Regions from separate parts of the Streptomyces sp. NBC_01546 genome, predicted to be linked through region 1. Evidence: riboswitches for the same ligand, from Rfam matches in the RefSeq annotation. Region 1 holds a riboswitch; the other holds the start of a gene.

Region 1 (8,738 bases):
GGCCGGCCTGCGCCCTGCCGCCAGCCGCACCTGCTCCCGGGTGCCCGCGTCGTCGCTGTAGACCAGAACCCGCGCAGTCGCCCGCATTTCGTTCCTCCACGTGTCACGTGAATCACGTTGATGTTGCGCGGGATGCTACTCCTCCAGATGCGCTGTCAACATCGGTTCGCACACCCTCGCACGAGACGCTCATTGGCTCATCTGATGGGCCGTTCGGGCCTTGCACACGCCCCGGACACTCCGAACGGCACCCCCCGGGGTGAGGGCGGGATAAGCGACCGACATAATGTCGGTCGTGGCGACAGCAACGACAGTAGATACCGGGCACGCGCACCCGACGGTCAACCGGCCGAACCTCGTCAGCGTCGGAACCATCATCTGGTTGAGTTCCGAGCTGATGTTCTTCGCGGCCCTCTTCGCGATGTACTTCACCCTGCGATCCGTGACGGGTCCCGAGTACTGGACAGAGCAGGCTTCGGCCTTGAATCTGCCCTTCTCGGCGACGAACACGACGATCCTGGTGCTCTCCTCGCTCACCTGCCAGCTCGGCGTATTCGCAGCCGAGCGCGGTGACGTGAAGAAGCTCCGGTCGTGGTTCATCATCACGTTCGTCATGGGTGCGATCTTCATTGGCGGCCAGGTGTTCGAGTACACCGAGCTGGTCAAGCACGAGGGCATGAGCCTCTCGTCCGGTCCGTACGGCTCGGTCTTCTACCTGACCACCGGGTTCCACGGTCTGCACGTGACGGGCGGTCTCATCGCCTTCCTGCTGGTCCTCGGCCGGACGTACGCGGCCAAGAGGTTCACCCACGAACAGGCCACGTCGGCCATCGTCGTGTCCTACTACTGGCACTTCGTCGATGTCGTCTGGATCGGCCTCTTCGCCACGATCTACCTGATCAAGTAGCGAAAACGTCACCGGGCACGACCCGGCACTCCATCCAGAAACACCGACGCAGAAGATCCTGACACCGGGGTAATCCGTGAAAAAGCTCTCCGCACGACGACGCCATCCGCTGGCGGCGGTCGTCGTTCTACTCCTCGCGCTGGCGGCCACTGGGGGGCTGTACGCCGCCTTCGCCCCCGCGGGCAAGGCGCAGGCCGATGAAACCGCCCAGTCCCTCGCCATCGAGGAGGGCAAGAAGCTCTACGCCGTGGGTTGCGCAAGCTGCCACGGAACCGGCGGTCAGGGTTCCTCTGACGGCCCGAGCCTGGTCGGCGTCGGCTCCGCGGCCGTCGACTTCCAGGTGAGCACGGGCCGCATGCCCGCCCAGCAGCCCGGCGCCCAGGTGCCGAAGAAGCCCGTCATCTACACCCAGGCGCAGATCGACCAGCTGGCGGCGTACATCGCGTCCCTCGGTGCCGGTCCGATCACGCCGACCGAGAAGCAGTACGACCCGGCGGGTGCCGACATCGCCGCTGGTGGTGAGCTGTTCCGCAACAACTGCGCGCAGTGCCACAACTTCACCGGCGAGGGCGGCGCACTGACGAACGGCAAGTACGCCCCCAACCTTGAGGACGTCTCGCCGAAGCACATCTACGAGGCCATGCTGACCGGCCCGCAGAACATGCCCTCCTTCCCGGACAGCACCATGCCGGAGAAGCAGAAGAAGGACATCATCGCGTACCTCGAGAACGTCAACGGCGAGAAGTCCACCAGCCCCGGTGGCCTCAAGCTCGGCGGCCTCGGTCCCGTCTCCGAGGGTCTGTTCGGCTGGATCTTCGGTCTGGGTGCGCTGATCGCTGTTGCCGTCTGGGTCGCGGCCCACACCGCTAAGGCCAAGAAGTCATGAGTCAAGACATTCCCGAAGACAAGCACCTGCCGAGTGAGCAGGGCGACGCGCACCACGGTGCCGTAGCGGTCGCGGACGACCCGTTCGCCGACCCGGGCCTTCCGGTCCACAAGCCGCGCATCCAGGACATCGACGAGCGTGCGGCGAGGCGTTCCGAGCGCACCGTCGCGATGCTGTTCACGCTGTCGATGCTGGCCACGGTGGCCTTCATCGCCTCCTACGTGATCTTCCCGGTCGACAAGATCGTGTACATCTTCCCCATCGGGAAGGTGAGCGCGCTCAACTTCGCGCTGGGCATGACCCTGGGCACGGCGCTCTTCTGCATCGGCGCGGGCGCGGTCCACTGGGCCCGCACCCTGATGTCCGACGTCGAGGTCGCCGCCGAGCGCCACGAGATCGCCGCTCCGCCGGAGGTCAAGGCGCAGGTCATGCAGGACTTCCGCGATGGTGCGGACGAGTCCGGCATCGCCCGCCGTCCGCTGATCCGCAACACGCTGCTGGGCGCGCTGGCCATGCTGCCGCTCTCCGCCGTCATGATCATGCGCGACCTGGGCCCCCTGCCCGAGGACAAGCTGCGCAAGACCCTGTGGGCCAAGGGCAAGCTGCTCATCAACCAGAACACGATGGAGCCGCTGCGTCCCGAGGACGTCCTGGTCGGTTCGCTGACCTTCGCCATGCCGGAAGGCCTGGAGGAGGAGCAGCACGACTTCCAGGTCCAGATCGCCAAGGCCGCCCTGATGATCGTCCGCATTCAGCCGGACGACATCAAGGACAAGCAGCAGCTGGAGTGGTCCCACGACGGGATCGTGGCCTACTCCAAGATCTGCACCCACGTCGGCTGCCCGATCAGCCTGTACGAGCAGCAGACGCACCACGTGCTCTGCCCGTGCCACCAGTCCACTTTCGACCTCTCCGACGGCGCCCGTGTCATCTTCGGCCCGGCCGGTCACGCGCTTCCGCAGCTGCGGATCGGCGTGAATGACGAAGGCTTCCTCGAAGCGCTCGGCGACTTCGAAGAGCCCGTCGGTCCTGCATTCTGGGAGCGCGGATGAGCACTGCGACCACTGACACCAAGGCGCGTAAAGCGCCGGCCGGCGAGCGCGTAGCCGACTGGGCGGACGGCCGCCTGGGCATCTACGGCCTGGCCAAGGCCAACATGCGCAAGATCTTCCCGGACCACTGGTCCTTCATGCTCGGTGAGATCTGCCTCTACAGCTTCATCATCATCATCCTCACGGGTGTGTACCTGACGCTGTTCTTCCACCCGAGCATGAACGAGGTCGTGTACCACGGCTCGTACGTGCCCATGCAGGGCGTCATGATGTCCGAGGCCTTCGCCTCGACCCTGGACATCAGCTTCGACGTCCGCGGTGGTCTGCTCATCCGTCAGATCCACCACTGGGCCGCGCTGATCTTCGTCGCGGCCATGGTCGTGCACATGATGCGCGTCTTCTTCACCGGCGCGTTCCGCAAGCCGCGTGAGGTCAACTGGATCTTCGGCTTCCTGCTGCTGTTCCTCGGCATGTTCACCGGTTTCACCGGTTACTCGCTGCCGGACGACCTGCTGTCGGGTACCGGTGTCCGCTTCATGCAGGGCGCGATCCTGTCCGTCCCGGTCGTCGGCACGTACCTGTCGATGTTCCTGTTCGGCGGGGAGTTCCCGGGCGGCGACTTCGTCGCGCGGTTCTACTCGGTGCACATCCTGCTGCTGCCCGGCATCATGATGGGCCTGCTGGTGGCCCACCTGATCCTGGTCTTCTACCACAAGCACACCCAGTTCCCCGGCCCCGGCAAGACGAACAACAACGTCGTCGGCATGCCGCTGCTGCCGGTCTACATGGCCAAGGCCGGAGGCTTCTTCTTCCTGGTCTTCGGTGTCATCGCGGCCATCGCGGCGATCGCCTCGATCAACCCGATCTGGGCGCTCGGCCCGTACCGCCCGGACCACGTGTCCACCGGTGCGCAGCCCGACTGGTACATGGGTATGCCGGAAGGCCTGATCCGAGCCATGCCCGGCTGGGAGATCAACCTGTGGGGCCACACGCTCGTCCTGGGCGTGTTCATCCCGCTGCTGCTCTTCCCGCTGGTGCTGTGCTCGATCGCCGTCTGGCCGTTCATCGAGTCCTGGGTCACCGGTGACAAGCGCGAGCACCACCTGCTGGACCGCCCGCGCAACGTCCCGACCCGTACGGCCTTCGGTGTCGCCTGGATCGCGGAGTACATCGTCCTGCTGATCGGCGGTGGAAACGACATGTTCGCGCAGTACTTCCACCTGTCGCTCAACGGGCTCACCTGGTTCGTCCGGATCGGCTTCTTCGTCGTCCCGGTCCTCGCCTTCATCGCCACCAAGCGGATCTGCCTCGGCCTCCAGCGCCGGGACCGCGACAAGGTGCTGCACGGTCGCGAGACCGGCATCATCAAGCGCCTGCCGCACGGTGAGTTCGTCGAGATCCACGAGCCGCTCTCGCAGGACAAGCTGCACACGCTCACCTCGTACACGCAGTACGAGCCGATCGAGATCGGCCCGACGGTCGACGAGAACGGTGTCGAGCGCAAGGTGAAGCTCGGCGAGAAGCTGCGGGCGAAGCTCAGCAAGGGCTTCTACGCGGAGAACAACCAGATTCCGAAGCCCACGGTGGAGGAGTACAAGGAGATCCAGAGCGGCCACGGCCACCACTGATCTCCCGCGCGACCGTTTGACCGCATGACCCGCTCGAGGGACTGATTTCGGTCAGTCCTGGTGTCGCCACGGCGAGAGCCCCGTCCAGTGTCTGGACGGGGCTCTTTGCCGTCTCCGGGGCTGGATAGGCTGAAGACCTTCCCATTTCCACGTGGAATCCCCGACCAGCAGCAGGAGCGGACCATGAACGTTGTGACCCCGGCAGGCGGCGACAGCGTGGCGGCCCGCGGCTGGCCGGGCCTCCTCGACGCCCTGCTGACCGGCCACGACCTCGGCGCGGACGACACGGCGTGGGCCATGGACCGGATCATGCGCGGCGAGGCCACCGACGCCCAGATCGCGGGCTTCGTGGTCGCGCTGCGCGCCAAGGGGGAGACCGTCGAGGAGATCACCGGCCTCGTCGGGAGCATGTACGAACACGCCAACCTGATCGAGGTGCCGGGCCGGACGGTGGACATCGTCGGCACCGGCGGCGACGGGGCCAAGACGGTGAACATCTCCACGATGTCGGCGATCGTCGTGGCCGGTACGGGCGCCAAGGTGGTCAAGCACGGCAACCGGGCCGCGTCCTCCGCGAGCGGGTCCTCGGACGTCCTGGAGAAGCTCGGGGTCAACCTGGACCTGACCCCCGCCGGGGTGGTGCGGGTCGCCGAGGAGGCCGGCATCACCTTCTGCTTCGCCGTGAAGTTCCACCCGGCGCTGCGGCACGTGGCCGCCGCCCGCAAGGAGCTGGGCATCCGGACCCTGTTCAACTTCCTCGGCCCGCTGACCAACCCGGCGCGGGTACGGGCCCAGGCGACCGGCGTGGCCGACCCCCGGGTGGCGCCCATCGTCGCGGGCGTGCTCGCCGAGCGGGGCTCCTCGGCGCTGGTGTTCCGGGGTGACGACGGCCTGGACGAGCTGACCACGACCGCGACCTCGCGGGTGTGGTGGGTCCGGGACGGCCAGGTCGTGGAGCAGCCGTTCGACCCGCGCGACGTGGGCATCTCCCTGGTGGACGTGTCGGCGCTGCGCGGCGCGGACGCCTCGTACAACGCGGACGTCGCCCGCCGCCTGCTGGCCGGCGAAACGGGTCCGGTCCGCGACGCGGTCCTGCTGAACTCGGCGGCGGCCCTGGTCGCGCTGGACCCGGGCCCGGGCACGCTGGAGGAGCAGATCGCGGCGGGCATCACCCGTGCGGCGGAGGCGATCGACTCGGGTGCGGCCCGTGCCGCCCTGGAGCGCTGGGTGGCGGCCAGCAACGCCTGATGCCGATGCACGCCGACTGATCGTTTTCGGTCAAGGCCCCGGTCCGGATGGTGGACCGGGGTCTTGCGCGTGCGGGATCGTGTGGCAGGATGCTGATCAGGTCACGAGTGACAGCGTTTAGGCCCCGGCTTGCTGTCCGGCAACCCTCCTTCCGTGGCGGGGTGCCCCGGGTGATGACCAGGTCGTAGGCAGCGAGGTCTACGGCAAGCGCGGATCCCTCGACACCAGGGGTCCTGGTCTCTCGAGGAGCGTTTTCCGTGAGCAAGCGAATGCGATAGGGCGACTCCGCCCCTTCTTCAACCCTCGGATCAGGGTCACTTCCGTGTACCCCCGTTCAGATCCGAGGACTTCCCGTACCCCGCCGCACGGCGCCGCGCCGTGGCCGCGTACGGGCACACCGAAGCCATTCACCCCTGCCTGCCGGGAGATTCCGCCATGTCCGCATCCCTGAACGCCGCCGTCGCCACCTCCGCCGTCGCCACCTCCGCCGCTGCCGTCGACCCCGCCTGTGCCGAGCCGCTGCCGGTCCTCGGCCGTGACGTCACCGTCCCGCTCGTCACCGGTGGCGAGGTCACCTACGCCGCCCTCGACTACGCGGCCAGCGCCCCCGCGCTCCAGCGGGTCTGGGACGACGTGGCCGCGTACGCCCCGTACTACGGCAGCGTCCACCGGGGCGCCGGCTACCTCTCGCAGCTCTCCACCGACCTCTTCGAGCAGAGCCGGGTCACGGTCGCCGAGTTCCTCGACTGCCGCCCCGCCGACCAGGTGATCTTCACCCGGTCCACCACCGACTCGCTGAACCTGCTCGCGGCGGTCCTCCCGGCCGGCTGCCAGGTCTTCGTCTTCGAGACCGAGCACCACGCCTCGCTGCTGCCGTGGACCGACGCCCAGGTCACCTACCTCAACGCCCCCCGCACCCCGGACGAGGCCGTCGCCACCCTGGAGCGGGCGCTGGCCGGCCGCGACCCTTACGGCCCGGCCCTGGTCTGCGTCACCGGCGCGTCCAACGTCACCGGTGAGCTGTGGCCGGTCAGGGAGCTCGCCGCGGCGGCGCACGCCCACGGCGCGCGGATCGTCCTGGACGCCGCCCAGCTGGCCCCCCACCACCCCGTCTCGGTCCAGGACCTCGACGTGGACTGGGTCGCCTTCTCCGGCCACAAGCTCTACGCCCCCTTCGGCTCGGGCGTCCTCGCCGGCCGCGCGGACTGGCTCCAGCAGGCCGAGCCGTACCTGGCCGGCGGCGGCGCCTCCCGCAAGGTCGCCCGGCGCGAGGACGGCGGCGTGGACGTCGAGTGGCACACCACCGCCGCCCGCCACGAGGCCGGCTCCCCGAACGTCATCGGCGTCTACTCCATCGCCTCCGCCTGCAAGGCCCTGGCCGAGGCGGGATTCGAGAACCTGGTCGCCCGCGAGCGCCACCTGATCGCCAAGGTCCGGGACGGCCTGGCCGACGTTCCCGCGGTTCGCGTCCTCTCCCTCTTCGGGGACGACGCCCCGCGGGTCGGCGTCATCTCCTTCGTGGTCGACGGCTGGAACAGCTCCCACTTCGCGGCCGCGCTGTCCGCCGAGTACGGGATCGGCGTCCGCGACGGCCTGTTCTGCGCCCACCCGCTGGTCCGCACCCTGCTGGGCAGCGAGCCGCAGGCCCAGGGCGAATGCGGCGCCCCGGAGGCGGCCCCGGGGGAGCGGTCCCTCAACGCCATCCGCGTCAGCTTCGGCGCCGGCACCCCGGACGAGCACGTGGAGCGGTTCGTCCGCGCGGTGAAGGAACTCGTCGCGGACGGCGCCCAGTGGCAGTACCGCACCGAGGAAGGCCGCTGCGTCCCGGCCGTGTGACAGGCTGCGGATCATGACCTACTGGGACCCGATACCGACCGTCCGCGCCGTGGCGGGCACGCACCTGCCCCAGTGGGAGCCCGGCACCCGGCCGCCGGTGTTCGACTGGAGCCGGGGCACACGCAGCAGCTGCGAGCCGGACCAGTGGGGCGAGCGCAACTGGCGCAACGTCCCGGGCCCGTTCTACGGGGCCGGGACGGACAACTGCTGGACGGGGCGGGACTGCGCACCCGACAACGTCATGTACGACGGTGAGTACAACCAGGAGTTCGTCTACCGCCAGCCCCGCGACGAACGGGAGACGTACGCCGTGCTCTGCGCGGCGGAGTGCGACCCGATGGCGGGGTACGCCGGTGACGGTGACGCGCACTGGACCCCGGAGCTCGTCCGGGACTGGTGGCGCGACCGCGGTCGGGTTCGCGAGTGGGCGGTGGCCCTGGACCGCACGTGGTCCGTGTCGGAGGACCGCTACGAGCGCGAGGCGTCCGCCGGGGCCCGCGACTACGTCGCCCACATCGACGGCAACCTCGGGGATTACCTCCGCGGGTACCTGTTCCGGCTGGAGGAGGGCCGCCCCGCCCGGCCGGGCGAGGCGCTGCCCGGGCTCTGAACCGCTACGCGTCCAGGCCGATCGCGAAGGCCGCCTCGAGGTCGTGCTGCGAGTACGTGCGGAACGCCACGTGGGTGTCCGTGGCCTCCACGCCCGGGATCTTGCTGATGCGGCCCGGGATGATGTCCGCCAGGTTCTCGTGGCGGGCCACGCGGACCAGCGCGATCAGGTCGTACGTCCCCGTGACGGAGTAGACCTCGCTGACGCTGTCCAGCGCGGCGATGGCCTCGGCGATCTCGGGGATGCGGTCCACGCTGGTCTTGATGAGCACGATCGCGGTGATCACGGTTGGCTGTCTCCCTCGGTGGCCGTCGCTGGTCGCCTCACTCTAAGACTTGATCCGTAAGTCACCAAAGGTGAGCTGAGGATTGCAGCCGGGCGGTGTCCGGGCTTTCCGGCGTGGTCGCGCACGGGGCGTGTCTCATCCGGGGTTGCTCGGGGCCGCTTTCCGGCGGTTCGGTGAGCAGAGGTCCCGCGCTGCGGCGGGACTGCCACGCGACCAGCACCCCGAGAGGTGTTCTGGCACGGTGTGGTTGACTCACGCAGGGCTTCTTCCAGCCCAGTTGAGAAG
Region 2 (8,738 bases), 2.0 Mb from region 1:
AGACCGGCTCGCGCGGGATGTCGTACAGGTGGTGGTGGGTGAACCACAGCACCGAGTTGGCGATGCCGTTGTACGCGCCGTCGTACACCGTGGGATCGATGTCCAGCATTCGGACGCCGGGTTCGGCGACGCCCCGGCGGACCGCCTCCCGGTCCGCGTCCGACAGGGCCGCGCAGATCCACACCGCGTCGGGCTGCTGCGCCAGCGCCGCGGAGAGGCCGGAGACGAGACCGCCCCCGCCGCGCCGGGCGCTGAGCGTCCCGTCGGTGTCGAGGGAGTACGAGAGCGGGCCGCGGTTGGCGGCGACGAGTACCTGAGATGCAGCCATGTCGCGAACCTAGCCCGGCCCGGCCTCGCGCAAACTTCCGAAGCCGTCAGGCCGCGCGGCGCAGGGCGTACTCCTTGATGCCGAGCATCGGCGGTCGCTCTTCGGTGTCCACCGGGTACGTGTGCGGTACGAACCCGTCCGGCCCCCGCTCGAACTGCGTCAGCTCCGGCCGTACGAGGTGGCCGCGCGAGAGCCGCAGCTGCGCGGTGCGGTAGATCGCCGCGGCCATCCGGCCCAGCGCCTGCCCGTCCTGATGGCGGTGGAGCCGTACGCCCACGTCCACCTGGGCCAGCGCGTCCAGCCCGACCGTGTGCAGCGCGTCGACCAGCAGGCCCAGCTCGACGCCGTACCCGACGGGGAAGGGCAGACGTTCCAGCAGGGAGCGGCGTACGGCGTACTCGCCGCCGAGCGGCTGGACGAAGCCGGCCAGCCGCGGCCAGTGCAGATTGAGCAGCGGGCGCGCCACCAGCTCCGTGACCCGGCCGCCCTGGCCCGGGGCGTCACCCAGCGGGCGGTCGTACATCGCCTTCACGAACTGCACGTCCGGCTCGGTCAGGAGCGGTCCCACGATCCCGGAGACGAAGGTCGACGAGAAGTCCCGCAGGTCGGCGTCGACGAAGCAGACGACGTCCCCGGTGGCGGCCAGCAGGGAGCGCCACAGCACCTCGCCCTTGCCGGGCAGTGCCGGGATCCTCGGCAGGATGTCGTCGCGGTGCACCACGTGGGCACCGGCCTTCGCCGCCACTTCCGCCGTAGCGTCGCTGGAGCCCGAGTCGATCACGATCAGCTCGTCCACCAGGGGGACCGGCAGTCCCTCCATCAGCTCACGCCGGATCACCTCGACGATCGCGCCGACCGTGGCCTCCTCGTCGAGCGCCGGCAGCACCACGCTGACCGTGGTCCCAGCTGCCCGTTTCCGGTCCAGCAACTGGTCGAGCGGTCGGTCGGCGGCGGACCAGGAGCGGTCGGCCAGCCAGCGCTCCACCTCTTCCAGCACTCTCAGCACTCCTTGCTGCTTGGTCGGATTGACCGAAAAGTGATCCATCTCGCGGTTCGGACGGCTGTCTCAACCGCACGACCCTTCGGTTACAGTCTTGAACAACGCGCAGGACCGCCGCATGCCGGGGGGCCTCGCGTACAAACGCACCGGCGCGCCATAGAGCGCGTGTGCCGGTGCCATACCGCTCATCCAGAGGGGCAGAGGGACACGGCCCGTTGAAGCCCCGGCAACCCTCCAGTCGGTTCTCGCGATGCGACAAGCATCCCGCGGGGCCCCGGCTAGGGAAGGTGCCAATTCCGTCTCATGGCGAAGTGCGCCATGGGGAAGATGAGGAGAAAGGGCCTCGCCATCATGGCTGCACAGACTGCTCCCACCTCTGTTGATCTCGGACCCGCCACCGGCCTTTCCTGTCGCGAGTGCGGTACCCGATTCGAACTCGGCCCCATCTTCGCGTGCGCCGAGTGCTTCGGACCTCTGGAAGTCGCCTACGACCTCCCCACCGGTGACCCCGCGGCGCTGCGCGCCGCGATCGAGGCCGGCCCGAACAACATCTGGCGTTACGCGCCGCTGCTGCCGGTCCCCGCGGACGTGGCCTCCAAGCCGAGCCTGAACCCGGGCTTCACCAAGCTCGTGGACGCGGCCAACCTGGCCAAGGAGCTCGGCATCACCGGCAAGCTCTACGTCAAGGACGACTCCGGCAACCCGACGCACTCCTTCAAGGACCGCGTCGTGGCCATCGCCGTCGAGGCCGCCCGCGCCTTCGGCTTCACCACCCTGTCCTGCTCCTCCACCGGCAACCTGGCCGGCGCCGTCGGCGCCGCAGCCGCCCGGGCCGGTTTCCGCTCCTGCGTGTTCATCCCGCACGACCTGGAGCAGGGCAAGGTCGTCATGGCCGGTGTCTACGGTGGCGACCTCGTCGGCATCGAGGGCAACTACGACGACGTGAACCGCTTCTGCTCCGAGCTCATCGGCGACCCGCTGGGCGAGGGCTGGGGCTTCGTCAACGTCAACCTGCGCCCGTACTACGGCGAGGGCTCCAAGACCCTGGCGTACGAGATCTGCGAGCAGCTCGGCTGGCAGCTGCCCGACCAGATCGTCATCCCGATCGCGTCCGGCTCCCAGCTGACGAAGATCGACAAGGGTCTGCAGGAGCTGATCAAGCTCGGCCTCGTCGAGGACAAGCCGTACAAGATCTTCGGCGCCCAGGCCGAGGGCTGCTCCCCGGTGTCGACGGCCTTCAAGGCCGGGCACGACGTGGTCCGCCCGCAGAAGCCGAACACCATCGCCAAGTCCCTCGCGATCGGCAACCCGGCGGACGGCCCGTACGTCCTGGACATCGCGCGGCGCACCGGCGGTTTCGTCGAGGACGTCAACGACGAGCAGGTCGTCGAGGCCATCAAGATCCTCGCGCAGACCGAGGGCATCTTCGCCGAGACCGCGGGCGGCGTGACCGTCGGCGTCACGAAGAAGCTCATCGAGAACGGGCAGCTCGACCCGACGCTGACCACCGTCGTCCTGAACACCGGCGACGGCCTCAAGACCCTGGAGGCGGTGGCCGCGGACAGCGGCCAGACCGCCACCATCCGCCCGAGCCTGGACGCGTTCCGCGCCGCCGGCCTGGCCTGACCACCTCCACCTGCTCTACCGGAAAGGCAGTAGCGCCATGAGCGTCAACGTCCGCATCCCCACCATCCTGCGCACCTACACCGGCGGCCAGGCCGAGGTCGCCGCCGAGGGCGCGACCCTGTCCGAGGTCATCGCGTCGCTGGAGCAGAACCACCCGGGCATCGCCGCCCGCGTCCTGGACGACCAGGGCAAGCTGCGCCGCTTCGTGAACGTCTACGTCAACGACGACGACGTGCGCTTCGAAGGCGGGCTCGAGGCGGTGACGCCGGACGGCGCCGGCGTCTCGATCATCCCCGCGGTGGCCGGCGGCTGATGCTGTGCTCGTCTGACTGACTGACACGCATAACCGTAATTACCCCCTCCGCTAATAAGCGGAGGGGGTAATTCTGTTTGATTGGGCGCGGTAGAGTTGGGGAAGTCCCCTCCGCTGTTCTTGCCCGCCGCATATGAACGGGTCGCGTGAGGGTCGACATCGGGTCAATGTGCAAGTGCGGTATGGGGCTTTGGCGAGATATGCGGGGCCCGAGTTGCCCTGGAACATGCCAACTTTTCACTCTATTTCAATGTTTCGCGGTGTCCAGAATTCTCGTCGGATTGACCTGTTGCAGACAGCACCGGCGCGGATACATTCAGCCTCGGTCGACGCGTTCCGACGCAAGTGATGACCCGGGACCGCGAAGTGCGTTCCTGCGCAAGGGCCAGTAATAGGGGAGTTAGGCATGGCTCAGGGCACCGTCAAGTGGTTCAACGCGGAGAAGGGCTACGGCTTCATCGCGGTCGACGGTGGTGCGGATGTGTTCGTCCACTACAGCGCCATCCAGATGGACGGGTACCGCACCCTTGAAGAGGGTCAGCGGGTCGAGTTCGAGATCTCGCAGGGCCAGAAGGGTCCGCAGGCGGACATGGTCAAGCTCGCACTCGGCTAGTCCCGGCGCGATCGACCGCCCACGCGTACTTGTGAGGGGCCCACATCCTGGACACGGGATGTGGGCCCCTCGCGCGTTCCCGGGGGTGTTCACCCAAGCCGCTTGCACTCGTGGGGGTCGAGTGCTAATCATTGGCGTTAGCACTCTCCAGGTGAGAGTGCTACCAAATCGAGGACCGGGTCGGTGAGGCCCAGCAGGGTCCGGCGGGAAGGAACCGCCGGGCATGCAGGCCGTCCGTCGCGGGCGCGGGCGCGGTCCGGAGCAATCCACCGTCCCCTCAGGCCTGGCGGCCCAGGGGGAACCCCAGTCCTGGAGGACCACTTCAGATGGCCAAGATCATTGCGTTCGACGAGGAGGCCCGGCGCGGTCTCGAGCGTGGGATGAACCAGCTCGCCGACGCCGTCAAGGTCACCCTTGGCCCCAAGGGTCGCAACGTCGTCCTTGAGAAGAAGTGGGGCGCCCCCACGATCACCAACGATGGTGTCTCCATCGCCAAGGAGATCGAGCTCGAGGACCCGTACGAGAAGATCGGCGCCGAGCTGGTCAAGGAAGTCGCCAAGAAGACGGACGACGTCGCCGGCGACGGTACGACCACGGCCACCGTGCTCGCCCAGGCGCTGGTCCGCGAGGGCCTGCGCAACGTGGCCGCCGGCGCCAACCCGATGGCCCTCAAGCGTGGCATCGAGAAGGCCGTCGAGGCCGTCTCGGGCGCCCTGCTCGAGCAGGCGAAGGATGTCGAGACCAAGGAGCAGATCGCTTCGACGGCCTCCATCTCCGCCGCTGACACCCAGATCGGCGAGCTCATCGCCGAGGCGATGGACAAGGTCGGCAAGGAAGGCGTCATCACCGTCGAGGAGTCGCAGACCTTCGGTCTGGAGCTCGAGCTCACCGAGGGCATGCGCTTCGACAAGGGCTACATCTCGGCGTACTTCGCCACCGACATGGAGCGTATGGAGGCGTCGCTCGACGACCCGTACATCCTGATCGTCAACTCCAAGATCGGCTCGGTCAAGGACCTGCTGCCGCTCCTGGAGAAGGTCATGCAGTCCGGCAAGCCGCTGCTGATCATCGCCGAGGACGTCGAGGGCGAGGCCCTGTCGACCCTGGTCGTCAACAAGATCCGCGGCACCTTCAAGTCCGTCGCCGTCAAGGCCCCGGGCTTCGGCGACCGCCGCAAGGCCATGCTCGGCGACATCGCCATCCTCACGGGCGGCACGGTCATCTCCGAGGAGGTCGGCCTCAAGCTCGAGAACGCCGGTCTCGACCTGCTCGGCCGCGCCCGCAAGGTCGTCATCACCAAGGACGAGACCACCATCGTCGACGGTTCGGGTGACAGCGACCAGGTCGCCGGTCGCGTGAACCAGATCCGCGCCGAGATCGAGAACTCCGACTCGGACTACGACCGCGAGAAGCTGCAGGAGCGCCTGGCGAAGCTCGCCGGCGGTGTTGCGGTCATCAAGGCCGGAGCCGCGACCGAGGTCGAGCTCAAGGAGCGCAAGCACCGCATCGAGGACGCCGTTCGCAACGCGAAGGCTGCCGTCGAGGAGGGCATCGTCGCCGGTGGCGGCGTGGCCCTGCTCCAGGCCTCCTCGGTCTTCGAGAAGCTCGACCTGTCGGGTGACGAGGCGACCGGCGCCAACGCCGTGAAGCTCGCGCTCGAGGCCCCGCTCAAGCAGATCGCCGTCAACGGTGGTCTCGAGGGTGGCGTCGTCGTGGAGAAGGTCCGCAATCTGACGGTTGGCTGGGGCCTGAACGCCGCGACCGGCGAGTACGTCGACATGATCGCCGAGGGCATCATCGACCCGGCGAAGGTCACCCGCTCTGCCCTGCAGAACGCGGCGTCCATCGCGGCCCTCTTCCTCACCACCGAGGCCGTCATCGCCGACAAGCCCGAGAAGGCCGGCGCCGGCGCCCCGGGCGGCATGCCGGGCGGTGACATGGACTTCTGATCGACCCCTGGCTCCGGCCTGAAGGTTGATCGGCTGTTCTCGAACGAGGGCGGCACTCCCCACGGGGGGTGCCGCCCTCGGGCGTTCAGGCGGCTGTGCGCGCGACGAAGACGACCTGCTCGTGGTCGTCGCCCAGGGCGATGTTCAGCGAGGCGTCGAGGGCGTGTGCCAGGCGGCGCGGGTCGAGTCCGGCATTCGGACCGCCTGCGGTGATCTCCACCCCGTTGTCGTCCATCCGGCCGTTCTGGGGTTGACTACGACGTATGACGGAACCGTTCATCAAGATCTGCGGGCTGCGGACCGCCCATGACGTCGACGTGGCCGTCGGCGCCGGGGCGGACGCCGTCGGGTTCGTCTTCGCCCCCGGCAGTCCGCGTACGGTCGATGCCGCCACCGCGCGGGAGCTGGCCGGGCGGGTGCCGGACTCGGTGCTCACCGTCGGGGTGTTCCGCGGGCAGCCGGTCGAGGAGGTGCGCCGGCTCACCGAGGAGAGCGGGGTGCGCGCCGTACAGCTCCACGGGGACGAGGGCCCGGAGTACTACGAGGAACTGCGCGCGCCGGGGCGCAGGCTCATCCGGGCCACCGCCGAGCACGTGGAGCGCTGCGGTGAGTACGGCGAGGACCTGCTGCTGCTCGACGCCCCGGACCCCGGCTCCGGCAAGCCGTGGAACTGGGGCTCCGCCGAGTTCACCCCGCCCGAGGGGCAGTGGCTGCTCGCGGGCGGGCTCACCCCCGCCACCGTCCGGGAGGCCGTCGAGGCCACCGGCGCCTGGGGCGTGGACGTGTCCAGCGGGGTGGAGCGGGCGCGCGGCGTGAAGTCCCCTGAGCTGATCCGCGCCTTCATCGAGGCGGCACGCGGCCCGGCCGCCACTCGCTGAACGTGTTTGTGTGATTACTCCCTGCGAGAACTCTGGCGTGGCCCGCTCTCCCCGGGGCAGAGAAACCCCATGGTCACGGACACGCTCGCATGGCTGCGGCGCCTGACGCGCCGCCTCGCTCCGGGCGGTGAGGGCGGCCGCGGGCCGATGCTGCCCTCGCCCCGCCGCACCCCCGTCTTCACCGCCGACTTCGCCTCCGCCACCCAGTGGGTGGCGGGCCGCTCCTGGGCCTATCCCGACGGCGGCCCGACCAACCCCGGGGACAACAAGCTCGACCACCTCGTCGCCGACCCCGCCTACAGCCGCGGCGGCGTCTTCCGGGCGACACCGCGCCCCGACGGCAACTGGGACACCGGACTGCTCACCACCGAGGGCAGCGACGAGGAGTTCGCGGTGCGCACCGGCGACGTGCTGGAGGCGCGGGTGAAACTCCCCGTGGAGGTGGGGGCTTGGCCCGCGATCTGGACCTGGCGGGACGGCGGCCAGGAGATCGACGTCTTCGAGTACCACCCCGACAACCCGGATCTGCTCGAGCTCTCGAACCACGTCCGCGAGGCCCACTGCTACTACCGCGACCCGTCGGTCCGGCCCGGGGCCTGGGTCGACCTCAAGGTCGAGTTCGGCAGGAGCTCGGTCGTCTGGTGGGTCAACGGCGCCCGCGTGTACGCCGATCACAAGGGCGTGGGCCGCTCCTGGCGGGCGTACCTCATCGTGAACCTCTCCGTATCGGCCGGCCGCTACCACCCGGCGCCCGGCCCGGGGGTGACGGAAATGGCGTACGAGGTCTCGCGGTTGGCGGTGTACCGGCGCTAGGCCGGCCGCGCTAGCCCGCGCGCCAGACCGTCATGTCCGCGGTGATCAGGGGCGGCACGGCCTTCGGCCGTGCGACCGACTTGGTCTGGAGCACGAGCAGCGCGATGTCCCCCGACGGGTGCCTGACGCAGATCTCGCTGCCGCCCGCCGTCGCGGCCAGCGGGAGCGTGTGCTGCGTACTGGCCTTCGTGAGCAGGCGGCACGTGTCGTAGCTGCCGGTGCCGGGGTCGGCGTACAACAGGGTGAACACGCTCGTGTCGCTCACCAGATCGCACTGGTCATCGCACTCCAGACGGATGTCCCCCGCGCGGTCCTGGCGCTTGACGGGGTCCTTGATGCCGATCGAGCTCTTCTCGTCCAGGAAGACGGAGGCGAAGGGGACGGCCGCGGGCGGCTTGGACGCCTTGGGCGACGCCTCCGGCGTGCCCGACGCGGATCCGGAGGTTCCCGGCCCGGATGCCTTGCCGCCGCTCGCCGGGCCGGACGACTTGGCCGCGGCCGCCTCCCGTTCGCGCACCCGGTCCGCCGCGTCCATGACCGTCCAGGCCAGGCCGGTCAGCAGCAGTGCCGACGCCGTCACCACCGTGGTGGCGATCAGAGCGGTACGCCGCCTGCGCTTGCGCCGTTCCTCCGGCGTGAGCGGAGCCGTCGGCGGCGGCTGCCAGACCATCGGCGCCGGCGGCTGCAGATGCTGCCCGACCAGCGGCCGCGTGTGCACCGCGGTGGGATGCGGGACCGGAGCCGGGACCAGCACCTCCGGCCCGGTCACCTCCCGCCAGACGGCCGGTCCGCCGCCCGCGTCGGCGTCCTTGCCCAGCCGCTGCCTGCACCACGTCACGATTTCCGCCGGGGTGGCCCGTTCCGCCGGATCGGCTGCCAGGCAGCGGGCGATCAGCGGGCGCAGTGACTCCGGCAGCCGGGTCAGGTCGGGCTCCGAGTGCACGATCCGGAACAGCACGCTCACGGAGGGGCCGTCTCCGTACAACGGCTCGCCCAGCGCGGCGAACGCGGCGGTCTGGCCCAGCGCGAAGACGTCGCTGGCCGCCGTGACCTCGCCCGCCGACGCCTGCTCGGGGGACATGTACTGGGGCGTGCCGATGGCGCTGCCCGTGGCGGTGCCCGCAGTGGTGTCGGAGGCCAGCGAGATGCCGAAGTCGATGACACGGGGCCCGTCGGCGGCCAGGAGCACGTTCGACGGCTTCAGGTCCCGGTGCACGA

The links. A riboswitch is a leader RNA that binds a small molecule or an ion and turns the genes downstream of it on or off. The one in region 1 is predicted to bind S-adenosylmethionine.
Region 2: linked by a shared signal. The riboswitch ahead of thrC (threonine synthase) and the one ahead of OHA89_RS26500 (aminotransferase class V-fold PLP-dependent enzyme) in region 1 are both predicted to bind S-adenosylmethionine.

The regions. Positions count from the first base shown of each region.
Region 1 is NZ_CP109379.1:5,789,732-5,798,469, forward strand. It holds gene OHA89_RS26470 (hypothetical protein) at 1-87, opposite strand, end outside; gene OHA89_RS26475 (heme-copper oxidase subunit III) at 287-907, shown strand; gene OHA89_RS26480 (c-type cytochrome) at 984-1,793, shown strand; gene OHA89_RS26485 (ubiquinol-cytochrome c reductase iron-sulfur subunit) at 1,790-2,845, shown strand; gene OHA89_RS26490 (cytochrome bc complex cytochrome b subunit) at 2,842-4,473, shown strand; gene trpD (anthranilate phosphoribosyltransferase) at 4,657-5,721, shown strand; SAM riboswitch class IV at 5,821-5,937, shown strand; gene OHA89_RS26500 (aminotransferase class V-fold PLP-dependent enzyme) at 6,157-7,557, shown strand; gene OHA89_RS26505 (ferredoxin) at 7,571-8,167, shown strand; gene OHA89_RS26510 (Lrp/AsnC ligand binding domain-containing protein) at 8,172-8,453, opposite strand; gene OHA89_RS26515 (transposase) at 8,450-8,738, opposite strand, start outside.
Region 2 is NZ_CP109379.1:3,831,176-3,839,913, reverse strand. It holds gene OHA89_RS17435 (trehalose-6-phosphate synthase) at 1-328, opposite strand, end outside; gene OHA89_RS17430 (glucosyl-3-phosphoglycerate synthase) at 375-1,325, opposite strand; SAM riboswitch class I at 1,511-1,662, shown strand; gene thrC (threonine synthase) at 1,656-2,954, shown strand; gene OHA89_RS17420 (MoaD/ThiS family protein) at 2,992-3,267, shown strand; gene OHA89_RS17415 (cold-shock protein) at 3,674-3,880, shown strand; gene groL (chaperonin GroEL) at 4,207-5,829, shown strand; gene OHA89_RS17405 (hypothetical protein) at 5,915-6,064, opposite strand; gene OHA89_RS17400 (phosphoribosylanthranilate isomerase) at 6,093-6,707, shown strand; gene OHA89_RS17395 (beta-glucanase) at 6,855-7,520, shown strand; gene OHA89_RS17390 (serine/threonine-protein kinase) at 7,531-8,738, opposite strand, start outside.